DNA from 3 places in the Aminobacter sp. Y103A genome. Region 2 is predicted to be linked to each of the others. Evidence: predicted binding sites of a transcription regulator. Region 2 holds the regulator's gene; each other region holds the start of a gene.
The links. The regulator LexA, encoded in region 2, represses DNA repair genes until DNA is damaged. The targets are predictions, from matches to a motif close to TGTTCNNNNTGTGTTCNG.
Positions count from the first base shown of each region.

Region 1: a site for LexA is predicted at 3,820-3,837, ahead of parE (DNA topoisomerase IV subunit B). Genes of this name have one in related genera too.
Region 3: a site for LexA is predicted at 4,013-4,030, ahead of Amn_RS07865 (2'-5' RNA ligase family protein). Genes of this name have one in related genera too.

Region 1 covers NZ_AP017986.1:3,123,790-3,131,275, forward strand. The annotation lists gene gcvP (aminomethyl-transferring glycine dehydrogenase) at 1-1,967, shown strand, start outside; gene Amn_RS15290 (GGDEF domain-containing protein) at 2,472-3,647, opposite strand; gene parE (DNA topoisomerase IV subunit B) at 3,904-5,964, shown strand; gene Amn_RS15300 (DUF2336 domain-containing protein) at 5,996-7,117, opposite strand; gene Amn_RS15305 (MaoC family dehydratase) at 7,265-7,486, shown strand, end outside.
Region 2 covers NZ_AP017986.1:2,742,487-2,749,972, reverse strand. The annotation lists gene moaC (cyclic pyranopterin monophosphate synthase MoaC) at 1-345, shown strand, start outside; gene Amn_RS13445 (molybdopterin molybdotransferase MoeA) at 346-1,551, shown strand; gene lexA (transcriptional repressor LexA) at 1,657-2,373, shown strand; gene Amn_RS13435 (ComEC/Rec2 family competence protein) at 2,501-5,062, opposite strand; gene gltX (glutamate--tRNA ligase) at 5,164-6,591, shown strand; gene gltA (citrate synthase) at 6,776-7,486, shown strand, end outside.
Region 3 covers NZ_AP017986.1:1,635,159-1,642,644, forward strand. The annotation lists gene Amn_RS07845 (aminotransferase class III-fold pyridoxal phosphate-dependent enzyme) at 1-1,006, shown strand, start outside; gene Amn_RS07850 (amino acid ABC transporter substrate-binding protein) at 1,126-2,142, shown strand; gene Amn_RS07855 (NUDIX domain-containing protein) at 2,331-2,918, shown strand; gene Amn_RS07860 (DmpA family aminopeptidase) at 2,924-3,955, shown strand; gene Amn_RS07865 (2'-5' RNA ligase family protein) at 4,145-4,660, shown strand; gene Amn_RS07870 (amidohydrolase family protein) at 4,664-6,109, opposite strand; gene Amn_RS07875 (GntR family transcriptional regulator) at 6,195-6,884, opposite strand; gene Amn_RS07880 (flavin reductase family protein) at 7,140-7,486, shown strand, end outside.

The sequences.
Region 1 (7,486 bases), 380 kb from region 2:
CCCGCCTGATGCCTGGCCGCCTCGTTGGCCAGTCGGTCGACAGCAAGGGCCGCCCCGGTTACCGCCTCGCACTGCAGACCCGCGAACAGCACATCCGCCGCGACAAGGCGACGTCGAACATCTGCACCGCACAGGCCTTGCTTGCCAACATGGCGGCATCTTATGCCATCTGGCACGGCTCGGTCGGCCTGCAGGCGATCGCCGAGCGGGTCCACGCGCTGGCCAGCCGTCTTGCCGAGAGCCTGAAAGCTGCCGGCCTGCCGGTGCTTGGCGACAAACGTTTCGACACCGTCACCATCGAGGCCAAGGGCAAGGCCGAGGCTATTGCCGCCGAGGCCGAGAAGACCGGCCGCCTGCTGCGTGTCATCGACGCCGACCATGTCTCGGTCGCCTTCGACGAGACCTCGACAGCTGCCGATCTCGAAGCGATCGCTGCCCTGTTTGGCGCAAAGGTCGTGGCCGAAGCCAAGCGTTCGCTGCCGGGCCAGCCGCGCGGCAAGGAGTTCCTGACCCAGCCGGTGTTCCACCAGAACCGCTCGGAAACCGACATGATGCGCTTCCTGCGCAGGCTGGCCGACAAGGACCTGGCGCTCGACCGCGCCATGATCCCGCTCGGCTCCTGCACCATGAAGCTCAATGCCGCCGCCGAGATGATGCCGGTCAGCTGGCCGTCGGTCGCCAACCTGCATCCGTTCGCGCCGACCAGCCATTCCCTCGGTTATCGCGCGATGACCGACGACCTCGAAGCATGGCTGTGCGAAATCACCGGCTTCGACGCCGTCAGCCTTCAGCCGAATGCCGGCAGCCAGGGTGAATATGCCGGCCTTCTGGCCATCCGCCGCTATCACCATTCGCGTGGTGAGACGCAGCGCAACATCTGCCTCATCCCGTCCTCGGCGCATGGCACCAACCCGGCCAGTGCTGCCATGGCCGGCATGGACGTTGTTGTCGTGCACTGCCTCGAAGATGGCGACATCGACGTCACCGACCTCAAGGTGAAGGCCGAGCAGCACGCCGACAAGCTCGCGGCGCTGATGTTCACCTACCCCTCGACGCATGGCGTGTTCGAGGAAGGTGCGCGCGACATCTGCGAGATCGTCCATGCCCATGGTGGCCAGGTCTATTTCGACGGTGCCAACCTGAACGCGATGGTTGCGCTTTCGCGGCCCGCCGACATCGGTGCCGACGTGTGCCACATGAACCTGCACAAGACGTTCTGCATTCCGCATGGCGGCGGCGGCCCCGGCATCGGCCCGATCGGCGTCAAGTCGCACCTGGCGCCGTTCCTGCCAGGCCATGTCGAAATCGGCAGCGCGCATGCGGTGTCGGCTGCCCCCTTCGGCAGCGCCTCGATCCTGCCGATCACCTGGATGTACATCCGGATGATGGGCGCTTCGGGTCTCAAGCACGCGACGGAGACGGCGATCCTCAATGCCAACTACATCGTCAGCAAGCTCGAGGCGCACTATCCCGTGCTGTTCAAGGGCCGCAACGGTCGTGTCGCGCATGAGTGCATCCTCGACACCCGCGTGCTCAAGGAGCGTGCGGGCATCTCGGTCGAGGACATCGCCAAGCGCCTGATCGACTACGGCTTCCATGCGCCCACCATGTCGTGGCCGGTTGCCGGGACGCTGATGGTCGAGCCGACCGAGTCCGAGCCGAAGCACGAGATCGACCGTTTCTGCGAAGCGATGATCGCCATCGCCAACGAAGCGGCAAAGGTCGAAAAAGGCGAATGGCCTAGGGATGACAATCCGCTGGTCAACGCGCCACACACGGCGACCGAGACGCTGGCCGGCGAGTGGAAGCACCCCTACTCGCGCCTCGAAGCGGCCTATCCCGGCGGCGATCCCGACACTGTCTCCAAGTACTGGCCGCCGGTGTCGCGCATCGACAACGTCGCCGGCGACCGCAACCTGGTCTGCGCCTGCCCGCCGCTGAGCGAGTACCTCGGCGCAGCCGAGTAACCTGACCCGGCGAACACCTTCATCGGCGGCGCACCTCACGGGCGCCGCCGATTTGATTCATAGCCTGTCGGCTTAAACCGCAGCGTACGCCGAAATGGCCGTTCGTCAGAGATCGAACGGGTGGCCCAACGGGGTCGGGCTACGCAACTTTGATGCAGTGTTCAGTTCGGGAAACTCATTCAGTATCGGTACAACAGTCTCGACAAACATGTTTCCCATGGCGATTCCCACCGCCGTCCTCAACTCAACAAAGTCTTTGTCGGAGATTTTGCCTTGGCAATCCAAAAGAAGGTCGTTTAGTAGAACTCTACTTTCTACCGCTATATCAAGAAGGCGTTCGAATGCCTCTCGCCTCTCCATCGCACTCTCCGACTCTTTGCTTTACTTTGTAAATCAAGCTCTCGCATCGCGACATCAAAGGCAACCATCACCCGCCTGCCTGTGCAGCCAATCCGGAGTGAGCCCTGCAGCTAGGTCGGACAATCGTCGGGTTCGCCGATGCTATCAAGCAAACAGCAGTTCCGGCTCGCGATAAGCCTTGCTGCCCGCATTTCCAGCCGTCGCGACGCGGTTGCGGCCGGCGCGCTTGGCGGCGTAGAGCGCAGCATCGGCTCCAAGCAGCATCTGTTCGACCGTGCGCGGCTCATCATCGCCGAAACACACGCCAACGCTGACCGTGCTCCGGAGCGGGCCGAGCTTGGTGCCGACGACCTCGGCGCCGAAAGACGCGCCAATCTTGCGCAGGACGTCATAGACCTCCAGCGTGCTCATTCCCGAGATGACGATGGCAAATTCCTCGCCACCGAGCCGGAATACCTCGACGCCGTCGCGCGATTGTCTTCTGACAACATCGGCAAAACGCTGGAGCACCCGGTCGCCCACGGCATGGCCGAAGACATCGTTGGTCCGCTTGAAGTGGTCGAGATCGGCCATGGCGAGAGCCCGGCGTTCACCGAACTGCGTGTCGCCATGCAGCGACGTAAGCGCCCGGCGGTTCATCAGCCCCGTCAGCGGATCGGTCAGCGTTTCCTCGGTCAGCCGGCTCTGGGTGCGCAGATGGTGGAACGAGATGGTGAGTGCCCCAAGTGCGGTCATGCAGGCAACGACCACGACAGTATTGACGTCCTCGGCCCAGTTCCTGGGCACGCTGCCGAGCACCCACTGCTTCTGCTGCACGATGACGAAGGCGCATAGCGCGAAGGATATGGCGCTGCTGCCGGTAAGCAGCGAGACCGGGGCCAGCACGCGGCGGTCGACCTCCTTGCTCGTCCAGAATGCGGTCGCGGTCATGACGAGGATGCCTGTTACCGCCGAATAGGCGATGACAAAGCCGAGACCGTCGAAGCCCGCCGCGGTGACCACGACTGTCAGGACGATGATCGCGGCGACCGGAAAGGCTGCGGGTTTCGACCAGCCGCGCTCGATATACTGGTCGGCGGAGGTGAAGACGACGAAGAAGCCGGCGACGAGCAGCGCCAACATGCCCTGCCCGAGCCATGAGGAGGCATGGCGACCATAAAGCCAAAAGGCGATGACATGGGTGACAAGAAGTAGTATTCCCACCGCCATCGTGAGAACGAAACGGGACTGACGCGCCGTCAGCCAGATCGCGACGAGTGTTCCGCTCAGACACGCACCCGACAGGGCCGTGGCGAGCAACAGGGAACCAAAGTCAAGCACGGGGGCGCGGCCTTCCTGATGTCCGAATGTTCGGGCAGCAGTTATTGGACATTCCGGGTCAGCCGCAACCTTACATTGCCGCGCCATCGTCAGCTGAGTGCTGCGACTTCGGTTAGCGTTTACGAAAGGTTGCGCCGGCCCTGCCAATTCGGGCAAATCGAACGGGCGGGGGACGAACAGATCAGGAACTGTTGCCGGACCGGCAAAACTGGCAAACTCGACAAGTGATTCGCAGCGCGGAACAACCGTATTGAGCATGGACGACAACAGCGACCTTTTCGGCAATCTCGGCAACCAGCCTGCACGCCCCGTTTCCCGTCCGGTTGACCCGCTGGTCGCGGCGGCCGCGGCGGCGAAGCGCCCTGCTCCGGCAAAGGACGCCAGCGACAGCTACAGTGCTGCCGATATCGAAGTTCTCGAAGGCCTGGAGCCCGTCCGCCGTCGCCCCGGTATGTATATCGGCGGCACCGACGAAAAGGCGCTGCACCATCTCTTTGCCGAAGTCATCGACAACTCGATGGACGAGGCGGTGGCTGGCCATGCGACCTTCATCGAGGTCGAGCTCGACGCCGAGGGGTTCCTCACCGTCACCGATAACGGTCGCGGCATCCCGGTCGATCCGCACCCCAAGTTCAAGAACAAGTCGGCGCTCGAGGTCATCATGACCACGCTGCATGCCGGTGGTAAGTTCGACTCCAAGGTTTATGAGACCTCGGGCGGCCTGCACGGTGTCGGCGTTTCGGTCGTCAACGCGCTCTCCGACCAGCTTGAAGTCGAGGTGGCGCGCAACCGCAAACTGTTCCGTCAGCGTTTTTCGCGCGGCGTCCCGCAGGGCGGGCTGGAAAGCCTTGGCGACGTCCAGAACAGGCGCGGCACCAAGGTGCGCTTCCACCCCGACCCGGACATCTTCGGCAAGGGCGCGCATTTCGAACCGGCACGCATCTACAAGATGGCGCGCTCCAAGGCCTATCTGTTCGGCGGCGTCGAAATCCGCTGGAGCTGCGATCCCACGCTGATCAAGGAAAAGGACGAGACGCCTGCCAAGGCCGTGTTCCACTTCCCCGGCGGTCTCGGCGACTATCTCAAGGCCTCGCTCGGCAGTGAGATGCAGGTCACCCGTGAAATCTTCTCGGGCAAGAGCGAGAAGCAGAGCGGCCACGGCTCGGTCGAGTGGGCCGTCACCTGGTTCGGCGGCGACGGCTTCATCAATTCCTACTGCAACACCATCCCGACGGGCGACGGCGGCACCCACGAGATGGGCTTCCGCAACATACTGACGCGTGGCCTGCGCGCCTATGCCGACCTCGTCGGCAACAAGCGCGCCTCGATCGTCACCAGCGAAGACGTGATGATCTCGGCCGCCGGCATGCTATCGGTGTTCATCCGCGAGCCCGAGTTTGTCGGCCAGACCAAGGATAAGCTGGCAACTGTCGAGGCCATGCGCATCGTCGAGACGGCGATCCGCGACCCGTTCGACCACTGGCTCGCCGACAATCCGCAGGAAGCTTCCAAGCTGCTCGACTGGGTGATTGCGCGCGCCGACGAGCGCGTGCGGCGGCGCCAGGAAAAGGAAGTGTCGCGCAAGAGCGCGGTGCGCAAGCTGCGCCTGCCCGGCAAGCTGGCCGACTGCACGCAGAATGCTGCCGCCGGCGCCGAACTGTTCATCGTCGAGGGTGACTCGGCGGGTGGCTCGGCCAAGCAGGCGCGCGACCGCTCGATGCAGGCGATCCTGCCGCTGCGCGGCAAGATCCTCAACGTCGCCAGCGCCGGCAACGACAAGCTGGCCTCGAACCAGTTGATCGGCGACCTGATCCAGGCGCTCGGCTGCGGCACGCGCTCGAAATACCGCGAAGAGGACCTGCGCTACGACCGCGTCATCATCATGACCGACGCCGACGTCGACGGCGCGCACATCGCCTCGCTTTTGATCACCTTCTTCTACCAGGAGATGCCAGAGCTCGTCCGTGGTGGACACCTTTACATGGCGGTGCCGCCACTCTACTCGATCCGCCAGGGTGGCAAGGTCGCCTATGCCCGCGACGACGCCCACAAGGAGGAGTTGCTGAAGACCGAGTTCACTGGGCGCGGCAAGATCGAGATCGGTCGATTCAAGGGCCTTGGCGAGATGATGGCCTCGCAGCTCAAGGAAACGACGATGGACCCGAAGAAACGCACGCTGCTGCGTGTCGAGGTCAATGAGAGCGAAGACGACACCAAGAGCGCCGTCGACGCGCTGATGGGAACCAAGCCGGAGCTGCGTTTCCGCTTTATCCAGGAACGCGCCGAGTTCGCCGCAGCGGACGCGCTGGATATCTGATCAGGATTTGAATGAAGAAAGCGGCCCGCAGTCAGGCGGCCGCTATCGCCAGAGCGTGGCCGCGGGCGTTTTCACGCAGGGCTTCGAGGTGGATCGACTTCACCAAAGAGGCCAATTCGCCTTCGGCTGCCTGGCCACCCAGTTCCTTGAGCATCAGCCAACTGACTTCCTGGGCACCGGCGACACGACGGCCATTGGCAACTTCGCGCCAGATCTTCAGCGCCCGCAGGATGATCGCGTGTGTCGCATCGGCGAGGCCGGCGGAGCGCAACAGCGCGGTCAGCGCGACGTCTTGCCCAGCAGAAAGCAGCGCCCTCACCCGTGGTTCGTCGCGACCGGTCAGGACGACAAGGGCAGCGCCGAAGAAATCGACCTTGCCATGGGCAAGGATGCGGATGATGAAGCTTGCGGTCAGGTCGCCGCGCAACCTGAGATGTTCGACAAGCGCCATGTGTTCGTTGGCGCGGGTGCCCTCGATCAACGTCAGCGAAGACTTGACGCAGGCATCGCGCGTCACCTTTTCGGCGCGCGCGGCGCCCATCAATGCCATGACGAAGGGCGAGGCCTTCAAGGCCTCGCCAAGCTTGACCAGCAGCAGGTGCCGGCAATCGGACGGCAGGCGCGGATCGGCGACAAGTGCCTCGCGCACGTGCGCATCATGGCCAAAGCGCTCAGCCATGCGGCGGAAGCTCAGCGAGGCGATGTCGGCGCCATAATTCCGCAGCAGGACGACGCAGGCTTCGGCCTCACCGACTTCAGCGATCGCAGCCGAAACCGACATCGACACGACCGGCCGGTCGGCAACGAGCTTCTGGATGGCAATCGAGCCCGATGCAACGCGGTCGATAAGGTCAGCGTCGGTCAGCAAGGGAGAACGCGCCAGCACCATCGCCGCAACGTCGGGCTGGTCAGCGGCAAGGGCTGCGATGATCTGGAGCGGTGCGTGGACGCTCATCGAAAGCGCCTCGGCCAGCGCCTGGCGCACTTTCGAAGACGGGTCGTCGAGCAGCAGCGTGAGCGCCGCTTCAGCTGCGCAGCGATCCTCGAACGGCATCTCGCGGTTGACATAGGCGCTCGCAAGAGCGGCAGCCGCGGCCGCCCGCTCACCCACCTTGGCTGTGTCTATCCATTTCAGGAAATGCGAAACGACCATCCGCTTTTCTTCGCCCCTGGCAGCAAGCGCCCAAACCCAATGACGACCCTAGGAAGAAAAGGTTTACGAACGGTTCACCATATCCGTTAACCCTTGCCGGGCCGCGAGGCAGCGCCTATCAAATCCGCACAACGGGAGGAGTTGCCGATGGCTGGACTGTATCTTGAGGAATTCGTCGTCGGCCAGGTGATCCGGCATCAGCTCACCAAGACCGTAACCGAGAGCGACAACATGTTCTTCTCGACGATGACGCTCAACCCCCAGCCGCTGCACATCGACTTCGACTTTGCCGCCAGGAGCGAATGGGGCAAGCCGCTGGTCAATTCATTGTTCACGCTCGGGCTGATGATCGGCATTTCAGTGCACGAC
Region 2 (7,486 bases):
TCGGGCAACGACAAGAAGGGTGACGTGCTCGGCACCGCCCGCATCGCCGGCATCATGGCGGCCAAACGCACCCATGAGCTCGTGCCGCTCTGCCATCCCATTCTTTTGACCAAGGTTTCGGTCGAGATCGAGCCAGATGAGGCGCTGCCCGGCCTGCGCGTCACTGCGCTTGCCCGCGTCACCGGCAAGACCGGCGTCGAGATGGAAGCGCTGACGGCTGCCTCGGTCGCCTGCCTTACCATCTACGACATGGCCAAGGCCGCCGATCGCGGCATGGTGATCTCCGGCATCCGGCTGGTCGAGAAGACCGGCGGCAAGTCGGGCGACTACAAGGCTGCCGAATAGATGGCGCTGCTGCCCGTCGCCGACGCCCTGGCGCGCCTGCTCGACGCTGCCGAACCACGCGGCACGGAAACTGTCGGCCTTGCCCAGGCATCAGGCCGCGTGCTGTCGGCTCCATTACACGCCCTGCGCACCCAGCCGCCCTTTGACGCCTCCGCCATGGATGGCTACGCCGTCCAGGCCGCCGACATCGCTTCACTGCCGGCGCAGCTCAAGGTTATCGGCCAGGCACCCGCCGGCAAGCAGTTCACGGGCACCGTCGGACCAGGCGAGTGCGTCCGCATCTTCACCGGCGCACCGGTGCCACAAGGCACTGATACCGTCGTCATTCAGGAGAACGTTCGCGATCTCGGCAATGGCGAGATCGCGGTGCTCGAGCCAACGCTTGCTGGCCGCAACATCCGCGCCAGGGGCCTCGACTTCAAGCAGGGCGACCTCATCCTTGATGCAGGACGTGTGCTCGACCCGGCAGCGCTCTCGCTGATCGCAGCTGCCAATCATCCCAGCGTCGAAGTGCTGCGGGCGCCTCTGGTCGCCATCATCGCCACCGGCGACGAGCTGTTGCCGCCGGGCAGCAATCCCGGGCCCGACCAGATCATCGCCTCCAACGCCTATGGCGTCGCAGCGATCGTTCAGTCGGTTGGCGCGCGCGTACTCGATCTCGGCATCGCCGCCGACCGCACCGAGGCAATCTCCGCACTGGTCGCCAAGGCGCTCGCCGCCGACGCCGATGTGATCGTCACGCTGGGCGGCGCTTCGGTCGGCGACCACGACCTCGTTCACCGTGTCCTGACCGATCTCGGCATGGATCTCAACTTCTGGAAGATCGCGATGCGCCCGGGCAAGCCGCTGATGTTCGGCCGGCTCGGCAACAGCCGCTGCGTCGGCCTGCCGGGCAATCCGGTCGCCAGCCTGATCTGCTCGCAGATTTTCCTGAAACCTCTGCTGGCGAAGCTTGGCGGCCGCCCTTATTCACCCGACATGCGCAACGGCATTCTCGACACGGCAATGGCGGCCAACGACCTGCGCCAGGACTTTGTCCGCGCGAATGCGCGCGAGACCGCTGAGGGTCTCGTCGTCACACCCTACCTGATCCAGGACTCTTCGATGCTGCGCACGCTGGCCGACGCCAACTGCGCCATCGTGCGGGTGCCCTTCGCGCCTGCAGTCGAAGCCGGCAGCGCCTGCCAGGTGATGATGTTGCGCTGAGCAGCACCTTCCACCCTTCACGAAATATCAACAGTTGCGGAACACAACTGGAACAGATAGTGTTTGTTCTGGGTTTGTTTTTCTTCTGATTCCTCGGGGGTGGCGATGCTGACGCGTAAACAACACGAGCTTTTGCTATTCATCCACGAGCGGCTGAAGGAAGCGGGTATTCCGCCGTCCTTCGACGAGATGAAGGAAGCACTCGACCTCGCCTCCAAGTCCGGCATCCATCGCCTGATCACGGCGCTCGAAGAACGCGGCTTCATCAGGCGTCTGCCCAACCGGGCGCGCGCGCTTGAAGTGCTGCGCCTGCCCGATTCGATCGCGCCTGGCCTCAACGCGGCGAAGAAGTTCTCGCCCAGCGTCATCGAGGGTAGCCTCGGCCGCAAACCCGAGCCGTCACGCAGCATGTCGGCCGGCAATGACGACGATGTTGCTTCGGCGGTTGCCATTCCCGTCATGGGACGCATCGCTGCCGGTGTGCCGATCGACGCCATCCAGCACAAGACGCATTCGATTTCGGTGCCGCCAGACATGATCATGGGCGGCGAGCATTACGCGCTCGAGGTCAAGGGCGACTCGATGATCGAGGCCGGCATCTTCGACGGCGACACTGTGGTCATCCGCAGCTCGACCACGGCCAATCCCGGTGAGATCATCGTCGCCCTCGTCGACGACGAAGAAGCGACGCTCAAGCGTTTCCGCCGCAAGGGTGCCTCGATCGCTCTTGAGGCCGCCAATCCTGCCTATGAAACCCGCATCTTCGGACCGGACAGGGTCAAGGTGCAGGGCAAGCTTGTCGGCCTGATCCGCCGCTATTGATTGCCGGGGCTGCGTTTCCGCCACCTCGGCCTGTCCATCCTGCTGCAATCTGTAAGCCGGACTGATCTGCCCTGTTGCTATCGTGCCGTATCTGACGGCTCTGCGACGGCGGGTACAGATTTCGGACTCACCGTGTGGTCGCAGTCGGCGCTTTCGGGTGCGCCGTGGTTGCCCCGGCAGGTGTCTTCGGGGGCATCTCCGCTCGCTTGTAGGGTGGAAGGCCCCTCGCCTCGCGCGAAAATTGGCGCTGCGCATGCCACGGGCGGTACGGTTCCGCCACGGCGTGGCGTATCTCGACCGCCCGATCTACGCCAGCCGCCGCGGCTGTGATGAATATCGACGCACTGCCAAGGCGCGCCAGCTCGCGCTTGGTGAGCACGGCCACGCCGGGGCAGACGTCGCTTGCCGTGGCATCGTCGACGACGATGAGATCCGCGTTGTCGCAGGCTCGTGCAGCGGCGCTCGCATTCGCCGCATGGACGATCCGTGCCCCCTCCGGTTGTTGAACCGTGCACAGCCCGCTGTCACAGACGAAGGCGTCCGCGCCGACGGCGTTTAGCTCTCCAGATACTGGTTTGCCGGGTATCGTACCGGCGACATCTGCCTCGGCTGTTGGCTGTGAGCCGGTCTCGCTGGGCAAACGGACAGTCCCGTTCGTTGCATTCGCGGCCGAACGGGCCGGGGTGACGAGAGTTTCCGACGCCAGCGCGCGCAGCCAGTTGTCGACGGTGAACTGGTTCGGCCGGACGCGATTGACGGCCAGCTTGCCATCGTCGACCGGGACGCCGACGAGGCGGCCATCTTCCGAAACGAGAACGTTGGGCGTTTCCGTTTCCACGACCGTCAGCAGCCCAAGGGCCGCGAATGGCAGTGCGGCGGCGCGCAGCCAGGTCGTTGCCGTCGACGCGATGACGAGTGCTGCAGTGAGCAACAATACCGCATGTGACGAGACAAGGCCGACCGCATCGACCGGCGAGCGCTCGGAGAACCAGGTGGCGATGCCAATCATTGCCTTCAGGCCGAAGCCCATCGTGTCGAGGAAAGGGCCGTCGAGTCCAAGCGGCATGAAGATGCCAGCCATGACGGCAAAGGGCATGACCAGGACAGACACAAACGGGCTGACTGCCAGATTGGCGAACAGGCTGAGGGGCGAGACACGTTGGAAATGCCATGCGCCAAAAGCGCTGGTCGCGAGCCCGGCAATCACCGACGTCGCGGCGAGACCTATCGCAACTGTCGCAAGCCAGCGCAAGATTTTGGACGGCAGCGATCTCTGACCGACCGGCAGCGCCTGCTCCTCCCGCCGGTCCGACCACCAGGCATATGCGCCAACGAGGGCTGCCGTTGCGGCGAACGACATCTGGAAGCTCGGCCCGACGACTTCGTGGGGCGAGATCATGATCACGACGACGGCCGAGATCGCCAGGTTGCGCATGGTGAGTGCTGCGCGGTCGAGCAGCACGGCCGTCAGCATCACCGCCAGCATGATGAAGCTGCGTTGCGCCGCGACCTCGGCGCCTGAAATGAACAGATAGCCACCGGTGGCGAGCAGTGCCGCGCCTGCCGCGTACTTCTTGACCGGCCGGTGCGAGGTGAAGCCGGGAAAGGCGGCGAAGCCTAGCCGCATCAAAAGCATGACCGTGCCTGCGACCATCGCCATGTGCAGACCCGAGATCGAGATGATGTGGTAGAGCCCGGTACGCCGCAGCGCCTCATTGACATCCTCGGGAATGCCGCCGCTCACGCCGACGACCAGGGCAGCCGCGATTTCGCCCTCCGGACCGCCAATGCGGTCGCGAATACGCTGGGCAATCTTCTGGCGCACATTCTCGATCGACGCGAATGCACGATCACTGGCCGACAGCGGCTGGGTGGTTGCAGCAAACTCCGGGCCTTTCATGAAAAAGCCGCTGGCGCCGATGCCGTCGAAATAGCTTTCGAAGGAAAAATCATAGCTGCCCGGCCGCACAGGCCCGGACGGCGGCATCAGCCTGACATAACCCGTCACCTCGGACCCCGCCATGACGCCCTCAGGAAGCTTGCGGGCAACGAGCCGCACCCGATCGGGCGTATAACGCAAGACCGGGCGCGCGGTCGCCAGAACGTCGAGCGTCAGCCGCACCCTGCCCTTGTCCAGATTGTCGATTTCGACGACGCGCCCGGTGATGGCAGTCGAGATCTCGGCGCCCAGCATCTTCGTTGCCATGCGTTCCGTCTCGAACTTTGCACCCGCCATGCCGAGCATTGAGGCGGCGAGTGCGGCCAGCGCGTAGTGAACAGGCCGCCGTCCGCGCGTTAGGAAGGCGAGGACGGCCGGTGTCGCTGACACAATGACGAGCGGCGCGAGATCCGGCTCATTCGGAAGCGCGAAATACACCAGGGCACCGGCGGCCAGAAAAACCGGAAGAATCAGGAACGCCGCACCGCGGTCGAGTTCCGTTTCGATCGCGGCCAGGGTGGATCGTGCGGTGATCCGGTGACCGACCAGCAATTGCGATCCTTGCCGTAGCCAGGACTTGTGTCCTCGCTGAAACGGCGATGCATCGGCGTCAGGAGCAGCATCTCTCTCGGGCAGAGCTGGTGGTGTCCACGCAACGGCAGGCACGGCTGGAGAGGTCAGCAAGTCGCGCTCGCTGGCTTCGACCACCGGATTGTTACCGGCCTGCCCCTCCCGCATGCGGTCGCCCATCGGGCCTGCCTCTTGCGCCCCAGACCTTCTATGCTACATCAACCGCACACAAACGCCATGCGCCGCCGGTTTTTCGGCCAAGCGCACTGCTTCCCTTGGAAATCGCCATGCCTGTCGTCACCCGCTTCGCCCCCTCGCCCACCGGCTATCTGCACATTGGTGGCGCGCGTACCGCTCTCTTCAACTGGCTTTATTCCCGCCACACCGGCGGCACCATGCTGCTGCGTATCGAGGACACCGACCGCGAGCGCTCGACCGACGCCGCAACTGCAGCGATCCTCGAGGGCCTGACCTGGCTCGGCCTGACCTGGGAGGGTGAGCCGATTTCGCAGTTCGAGCGTGCGCCGCGCCATCGCGAGGTGGCCGAAGAACTCGTGCGCATGGGCAAAGCCTATTATTGCTACGCCTCGCAGGAAGAGCTGACCGAGATGCGCGAGAAGGCGCGCGCCGAGGGCAAGCCGCCACGCTATGACGGCCGCTGGCGCGACCGCGACCCGTCCGAGGCGCCGGCTGGCGTCAAGCCGGTCATTCGCATCAAGGCGCCGCAGGACGGCGAGACGCTGGTGCTCGACCGCGTGCAGGGTGATGTGCGCTTTCCCAACAAGGATCTCGACGATTTCATCATCCTGCGTTCGGACGGCGTACCGACCTACATGCATGCTGTCGTCGTCGACGATCACGACATGGGCGTCACCCACATCATCCGTGGCGACGACCACCTGACCAACGCCGCGCGCCAGACCGTCATCTACAACGCCATGGGCTGGGACGTGCCGGTGATGGCGCATATCCCGCTGATCCATGGTGCGGACGGCGCAAAACTGTCCAAGCGCCATGGCGCGCTCGGCGTCGATGCTTATCGCGCCATGGGCTATTTGCCTGAGGCCCTGCTCAACTACCTCGCCCGCCTCGGCTGGAGCCATGGCGACGACGAGGTGATGAGCATGGAGAACATGATCAGCTGGTTCGAGATCGAGGACGTCAACAAGGGCGCGGCACGCTTCGACTTTGCCAAGCTCGAGGCGCTGAACGGCGTTCATATGCGCCAGATGGACGACAAGAAGCTGTTCGACATCTTCGTTGCCACCTTGCCCTATCTGCCCGGCGGCGATGCCATCCTCGGCGGGCTCGACGACACGCGCAAGGCACAGCTGCTTGCCGCCATGCCAGGCCTCAAGGAGCGTGCCAAGACGCTGATCGAACTGGCTGACGGCGCAGGCTTCCTGTTTGCCCAGCGTCCGCTGCCGCTCGATGAGAAGGCCGCCGGCCTGCTCGCCGGCCCAGCCAAGGATATCCTCAAGGGCGCGCATGCGGCGCTCGCGACGGTCGCTGCCGCCGACTGGACGGCGGCCAATGCAGAGGCCGCGATCCGCGAGTTTGCCGGCCGCGAAAATCTTAAATTGGGCGGCGTGGCGCAGCCTTTGCGGGCCGCCCTGACGGGCAAGAGCACTTCCCCCGGAGTGTTCGATGTGCTCGCCGTTCTAGGGCGCGACGAAAGTCTAGCCCGCATTCTTGATCAAATCGATTAGGTCAGCAGTGCTTTCCTAGTTTTGCATTGAAATGAGGCTGTTGCGGTGCAACATTGCGGCAACAGGTCAATTTGAAAGCAGCGGGAAAGCTGGGAAGCGAGTTCAAGCGTTCCGGGCCTAATGGGTTGCCTTGTTATGACGATTGCGCCGCGCAAGGCGGCAACTCAGCACTAAGGAGTATGCGATGACTGATTCGACCGCCAAACTGGAGTTCCGCGGCCAGACCCACGAGTTCAAGGTCCGCGGCGGAACGGTCGGACCAGATGTGATCGACATTGCATCGCTCTACGCAACGACCGGCGCATTCACCTACGACCCGGGCTTCACCTCCACCGCAAGTTGCGAATCGGAAATCACCTTCATCGACGGCGACGCCGGTGTCCTGCTGCACCGCGGCTATCCGATCGACCAGCTCGCCGAGCACGGCGACTTTCTCGAAGTTTGCTACCTCCTGCTCTACGGCGAACTGCCGACCAAGGCGCAGAAGGACGACTTCGACTACCGCGTCACGCGCCACACCATGGTGCACGAGCAGATGTCGCGCTTCTTCACCGGCTTCCGCCGCGACGCACACCCGATGGCGGTGATGTGCGGCGTGGTCGGCGCGCTGTCGGCCTTCTATCACGACTCGACCGACATCTCCGATCCGCACCAGCGCATGGTCGCCTCGATCCGCCTGATCGCAAAGATGCCGACGATCGCCGCGATGGCCTACAAGTACCACATCGGCCAGCCGTTCATTTACCCCAAGAACGAGCTGAACTTTGCCGCCAACTTCCTGCACATGTGCTTTGCCGTGCCGTGCGAGGAGTACAAGGTCAACCCGGTGCTGGCCCGCGCCATGGAGCGCATCTTCATCCTGCACGCCGACCACGAACAGAACGCCTCGACCTCG
Region 3 (7,486 bases), 1.1 Mb from region 2:
CGCTTCCTTCGCCTGCTCCGGCAGCGAGGCCAATTCGCTTGCGCTGCGCATGTCGCGCACCTTGACCGGCAGCGACGACGCGCTGGTGCTCGACTGGGCCTATCATGGCACCACCCAGGAGCTGATCGACCTCAGCCCCTATAAATACAAACGCAAGGGCGGCAAGGGCCGGCCGGCCCATGTCTTCGAGGCAACCATCCCCGACAGCTACCACGCGCCGGATGATTGGCCGGTCGAAGAGCATGCCAGGCGTTTCGCCGAAAGCATTGCCGAGCAGATCGAGACGATGCGCACAGAGGGTCGCGCGCCGGCCTTCTTCATCGCCGAATCCATTCCCAGCGTCGCCGGTCAGGTGTTTCTCCCCGAGGGATATCTCAAGGAAGTCTACGCCATGGTCCGCGCCGCCGGCGGCTTCTGCATCGCCGACGAGGTGCAGGTCGGCTTCGGCCGTGTCGGCAGCCACTGGTGGGCCTTCGAGACGCAAGGTGTTACCCCCGACATCGTCACCATGGGCAAGCCGATCGGCAACGGCCATCCGATGTCGGCGCTGGTCACCACGCGCGAGATCGCCGACCGCTTCAACAATGGCATGGAGTATTTCAACACCTTTGGCGGCAACCCGGTGTCCTGTGCCGCGGGCCTCGCCGTGCTCGACGTCATCGAGCGCGATCGCCTGCGCGACAATGCCGCCGATGTCGGCGCCTATCTCTTGGAGCGCTTCAGGGAGATGCAGCAGCGCTACGAGGTCATCGGCGACGTCAGGGGCCAGGGGCTGTTCCTCGGCATCGAATTGGTCACCGACCGCAGGACCAAGCAGCCGGCGACCGCCTTCGCCCGCAAGGTCAATGCCGGGGCCAGGGCGCGCGGCGTGTTGATCGGCACCGAGGGCCCGCACGACAACGTGCTCAAGATGCGCCCGCCGATGATCTTCAGCCGTGCCAATGCCGATCATCTTGTCGGCGTGCTCGAGGAGGCGTTCGCCGCGGTATCGGCGGAAGGCGTGTAGCTCAAGGCCCGCGCGAAGCTCTCGCGCGGAGGGAATTAGCGACAGGGGAATTCACCGACTTCCGGCGCCAACGCGCCGGCGGCAAGCAGAGGCTTTGCCTCGAACACCAGAGGGAGGAAATGATGAGGACGATTTTTGCAACTGCGTCGCTGCTCGGCTCGGCCGCGATGGCCATTCCGGCAGCGGCCGACACCTTCGACATCGTCAAGCAGCGCGACAAGCTTACCTGCGGCGTCAGCCAGGGCGTTGCCGGCTTCTCGGCGCCTGACGATGCCGGCAAATGGTCGGGTTTTGACATCGACTTCTGCAGCGCCGTGGCCGCCGCCGTGCTCGGCGATCCGGAAAAGGTCAGCTACGTGCCGCTGTCGACCAAGGAGCGTTTCACCGCGCTGCAGTCGGGTGGCGTCGATGTGCTGTCGCGCCAGACCACCTGGACGTTGTCGCGCGATTCCAGCCTCGGCATCCGCTTCGTCGGCACCGCCTATTATGACGGCCAGGGCTTCATGATCCGCAAGGCTCTTGGCGTCGACAGCGCGCTCAAGCTCGATGGCGCAACCGTCTGCACCGAGCAGGGCACGACCACCGAGCAGAACGTCGCCGACTACTTCTCCGCCCACAAGATGAAATACGAGCCGGTGGTCATCGATTCCGCCGACGGCATCATCAAGGCCTTCGACACCGGTCGTTGCGACGTCTACACGACGGATGCCTCGGCACTCTATGCCCAGCGGCTGAAGCTTACCGATCCGGCTGCCTATGTCGTCCTGCCGGAGATCATCTCCAAGGAGCCGCTCGGGCCTGCCGTTCGACAGGGCGACGACAAGTGGTTCAACATCGTGCGCTGGACGCTGTTCGCGCTGCTCGAAGCCGAGGAACTCGGCATCACCAAGGACAATGCCGAAGCCGGCCTGTCCTCGGATAATCCTGCCATCAAGCGCTTCCTCGGCGCTGAGGGTGACAGCGGCCAGCAGCTCGGTCTCGATCCGCGTTGGAGCTACAACATTATCTCCAAGGTCGGCAATTTCGGCGAGATCTTCGAGCGCAATCTCGGCCAGTCGAGCGAGCTCAAGATCGACCGCGGCATCAACGCCTTGTGGAATGCCGGCGGCCTGATGTACGCCCCGCCGGTCCGCTGATCGCTTTCCTCCCCCGGGGTCGCGCGTCAGCGCGGCCCCTTTTCTTCCCGCCAGAATTTCCAGGTCGCGCGTCAGCGCGGCCCCTTATCTTCCCGCCAGAATTTCCAAGTCGCGCGTCAGCGCGGCCCCGCCTATGCTGCCTCGCGAGATTCCCGGCGCGTTCGTCGGGCCGCAGCATAGGTGCATTGATGAGCATAGCCGATCGCGTTCGCGTCAAGGATGTCAAAGTCCTGTCGGATGACTGGTATCTGTTGAAGAAGACGGTCTTCGAGTATCGCCGCAATGATGGCGAATGGCAGCTCCAGAGCCGCGAGACCTACGATCGTGGCAACGGCGCCACCATCCTGCTCTATGATTCCGTCCGCCGCACTGTCGTTCTCGTCAAGCAGTTCCGCTACCCGGCTTTCGTCAGTGGCTACGATGACATGCTGATCGAGACGCCGGCAGGCCTGCTCGACAATGCCAGCCCGGAGGAGCGCATTCGGGCCGAGACCGAGGAAGAAACGGGCTTCCGCGTCCGCGACGTCCGCCGCGTCTTCGAGGCCTTCATGAGCCCCGGCGCCGTCACTGAGCGGATCTACTTCTTCGTCGGCCGCTACGAGCCCGGCGACCGCATCTCCGAAGGCGGCGGCCACGAAGGCGAGGGTGAGGACATCGAGGTGCTGGAGATCGGCATCGATGAGGCGCTCGCCATGGTTGCCGACGGCCGCATCTGCGACGCCAAGACCATCATGCTGCTGCAATACGCAGCCCTTCACCTCTTGCGCGGAGCCTAGCGCCGATGTCGACCATCGCCCGCGAGCTCGGCATCTCCTTCGGCACGTCGCCGACCGGACCGCTCAACGCCATCACCGACGTTTCAGGCGTGGCCATCGGCCATCGCACCATTCGCTCGGGCGACCTCAACACCGGCGTGAGCGCGGTCCTGCCCCATGGCGGTAACATGTACCGCAATAAGGTGTTGGCCGCATGCGATGTCATCAACGGCTTCGGCAAGAGCACCGGCCTGATGCAGGTCGACGAGCTCGGTTCGATCGAGACGCCGATCCTGCTCACCAACACCTTCGGCGTCGGCACCTGCGCCAACGCGCTGATCCGCGCGGCGGTTCTGGAGAATCCGGACATCGGCCGCGAGACGTCGACGGTCAATCCCGTGGTCATGGAGTGCAATGACGGCCATCTCAGCGACATCCAGGCGCTCGCCGTCACCGAGGACGATGCCCGCGCAGCGCTTGCAACAGCCGCGTCCGGGCCGGTTGCCGAAGGCAATGTCGGCGCCGGCACTGGCATGAGCTGCTTCGGTTTCAAGGGTGGCATCGGCACTGCCTCGCGCCGCATCGAGTTGGCCGGCAGCGCGCATCATGTCGGCGTGCTGGTGCTGACCAATTTCGGCCGCGCCGGCGATCTCGTCCTTCCCGATGGTCGTCGCCCCGATCCGCGCAGCAGGCGAGAGGCCGAGAAGGGCTCGGTCATCGTCATCCTCGCCACTGACATCGCGATGGAACACCGACAGCTCAAGCGCGTCGTCCGCCGCTGCGGCGCCGGTCTCGCCAGGCTCGGCGCCTATTGGGGGCATGGCAGCGGCGACATCGCGCTCGGCTTCTCGACCGCTCGGACTTTCGATCATGACGAGCGTGCCGACTTCGTTTCCATCTCCGCCCTCAACGAAAACCGCATCGATCGCCTGTTCCGCGCCGCGGCCGAAGCAACCGAGGAGGCCGTGGTGAACTCGATGTGTGCAGCCGAGGTCATGCATGGCCGCGCCGGGCATGTCAGGCCGTCGCTGGCAGACTGGTTGAGAGAGCAGGGCTAGATCGCCTTCGACGGGCTCTGGAAGCAGGATTGCCGGGGTCGGAAAATAAACTTAGCATGTTCCTTCTTTGTTCTTAAAAAGGAGGAAGTCATGTCGCGGCAACTCCAGTTCGACTTCGGAGCAACTTCGCTTGGTTTGCGACCACCGTCGCGTTGGCCAAGGCAGGCAAGGTCCGACGCAGACAGGCTGATGTTTCGTCTGCATCCGGGTCAGTCGGCGCAGATGGCGACGGTGGCGGACCATACCCGCCGCAGCCATGGCCTGTCCGGGACGCCACGCGATGCAGGACAGCTGCACGTCTCGCTGATGGGGCTTCACAACGGCGGGGAGATCGACCGAACCACGGTGCATGACGCCTCGGCCGCCGCCGCGACAGTCAGAGTGCCGGCATTCGAGCTGGCCTTCGACCGCATCGCCAGCTTCCACAATCGGGAATCGAAACCGCTGGTTCTGCTGTGCGGCAAGGGTGCCGATAAGGTGGTGGAGCTCGAACGCCGGATCATCGATGCGTTGAACCGTGCGGGGCTCCGGCTACGCCGGCGCGTCGGCTTCGTGCCCCACTGCACCGTGCTCTACGCCGACAGGCTCGTCCCGGAAACGCCTCTCGACCGGCCGATCGTCGTCCCGATCACGGAGTTTCATCTCCTGCATCGTTCGGCCAGTGGCCGCCGCCGGAGCGTCGGCAACTGGCCGTTGCTGGGCTGAGGCTCAGAGCGGCAGCGGCTGACGCGCGTTGCGCCAGAACTCCTCAGGTTCTTCCAGCAGATGTGTCAGCCCGACACGCTCGAAGGCGAGTGCCGCCTGCTCGGCGGCATCGGCGAGGATGTCCTCGGCGTCGAGATGGTCGGTCCTGCGGCTGCGCATCAACACCTTGCCGTTGACGATGACGGTGTCGACGTCGGCGGCGTTGGCGAAATGGGCGATGCGCGTCACCGTCATGACGGGCGGGTAGAGATGCGGCTTGCGCATGTCGACCAGCACGATGTCGGCCTTCTTGCCATGCTCCAGCGACCCCAGTTCCTTCTCCAGGCCAAGCGCCCTGGCAGCGTCGATCGTTGCCATCTCGATGGTCTTGCCGGGCGGCAGATAGGCCGGGTCGCGGAAGTGGCGGCGGTGGTAGTGCATGCACTGCGCCATGTGGCGGAACATGTCGTAGCCGCGGTCGGGGGCGGCCGCGTCCGAACCCAGGCAGACATTGATGCCAGCCTCGAGCAGCTCCGGCACCGGGCAGCGGCCATAGACCGACATGATGGCGCTCGGATTGTGGATGATCGACGCGCCTGTCTCCTTCAGTGCTGCAAAATCTTCCTCGGTGAGGTCGACGCTATGACCCAGAAGCGCGAACTCACCGAGGACACCAAGATCGCGCGCCAGCGCGATCGACCCGTCGCGGTGGCCGTCCTGGGTGAACAGCACGCCCTTGCGACGGCGCAGATCCATGACCGCTTCGCCCATCTCGACGACCTGCCGTCGGGCATCGGCATCCGCCACCTGGGCGGCATAATAGACCGGCATGACAAGGCACACGCCGGTGCCGCGGCCGAGCAGGTCGTTCCAGCGATCGATCAGGATTTCGCTGACCTCGAGCTGGCGCTCGAAGCCGACGGATACGTCGCGCGCCTGACCGGTCTCCGAGAACTGGCGGTAGTTTTTCGGGAAGGGCGTCCGGCCGGGGCCGACGGCCATGAAGGTGCGCAGCCCGGATTCGGCGGTCGCACCGCAATGCGCGTCGCCATAGATGGGATCGTCGGTGCGGTAGATATCGGCGCCGCCACCGAGCAGCGTCATACCGGTGGTGATGCCGCCACGCAGGCGTTCGAGCTGGGTCATGCGCGCCTCGGCGCGCCAGAAGTCCGGCGTCGAGCCGCGCGCGTAGATCTCCTCGCAGGCGTCGAACCAGCTGTCGAGCCCGGCGCCGGCATTGCGCACCAGCCCGTGGCCGGCATGCGAATGGCTGTCGATCAAGCCGGGCATCGCCACCATGCCTGTGCCGTCGATGATGTCCCTGGCGCCGACAGGCTCGGCGTCGCCGTCGCCACCGATGGCGCTGATGCGGTCGCCGGTGACAGCGATCCAGGCGCGGTCGATCACCCGGCGTTCCGGGTCGACGGTGATCGCCGTCACGTTGCGGACGAGGATGTCTGGCTGCGTCATGTCACTGCTTTCCAAAAGTCGGCGGGCGAAATCGCATGGTTGCGGAAGTCCGAGCCGGACTTCCGCAAGCCATGTCAAACCGGGGCTACAGCCCCAGAATGTCTTCCAGGTCGCGCGCGAGCACGCGTTCGCTTTCGAGATCGAGCTGGTTTTCGATATGGGCGAGGTGGTGGTGCATGACGGCAAGTGCCGCCTTGGCGTCGCGCGCGGTGATGCTCTGCACGATCGCCGCATGCTCGTCGGGGCCGCAGTTCTGGATTTCCTTCTGCTGGTACATCGCCATGATCAGCGACGTCCGCGAAACCAGATCGCGCAGCAGGGTGGCGAGGATCTGCGATTGCGCCAACTCGGCGATCAGCATGTGGAACGCGCCCGAGAGCCTGATCGCACCGGCGAGGTCGCCGCCCTGGTGGGCCTTGCGCTCCTGGTCGACATGTTCGCCCAGCCGAGCGATTCCGGCGGCGTCGATGGTCGCGCACAGCCGCTCGACCAGCCTTTCCTCGATGGTGCGGCGGGCGAAGAACACATCGCGCGCTTCCTCGATCGACGGTTTGGATACGAACGCACCGCGATTGGGAACCAGTGTGATCAGGCCGTCGCGGGCGAGGTTCTGCAGCACATGGCGGATGCGTGCCCGGCTGGCGCCGAAGATGTCGGCAAGCTGCTCTTCTTTCAGCCGCGTGCCGGGGCCGATCTGCCGCTCGGCGATGGCGCTCCAGATCTTCTCGTAGATTTCCTGATCGGTGGCATGCCGCATGCCTGCTTCAGCGTCCATCCAATCCTCCTCCCGTTCGTCCCGATATGCGGCTCCAACCTATTCAAACCTAAAAGCGCGGCAAGTCAACAAATCTGTCGACAACGATTGTTGACAATAATTGGATACGATGACAGCGTGCGATGGATGGAGTCGGGAACCGACCTGCTACATGGTGGCGCGGGTCTGCCGTCCGGAAACGTGAGGCGCCGGTGCTTCGGGTGTATGATATCGGCACCCACCACATGCTGCGGATTGCGGTCTGAGGGAGAAAAAATGGATTTCGATTTCGCCGAGCTGCCCGAAATGGACCGCTACCGGCTGCTCACCAACTTCGTCGGACCGCGCCCCATCGCGCTGGTCACCACCATCGACGAGCATGGCTGCAACAACGCCGCGCCGATGAGCTTCTTCAACGTCTTCTCACATGAGCCGCCGCTGCTCATCCTCGGCATGCAGACCCGTCCTGATGGCACCGCCAAGGACACCGTCGCCAACATCCGCCGCTCCGGCGAGTTCGTCGTCCACATGGTCGACATGGCGATTGCCAGCGAGATGATCGTCACCGGCATCAACTTCCCCGCCGACGTCGACGAGATCGAGCTCGCCGGCCTGACCAGCAC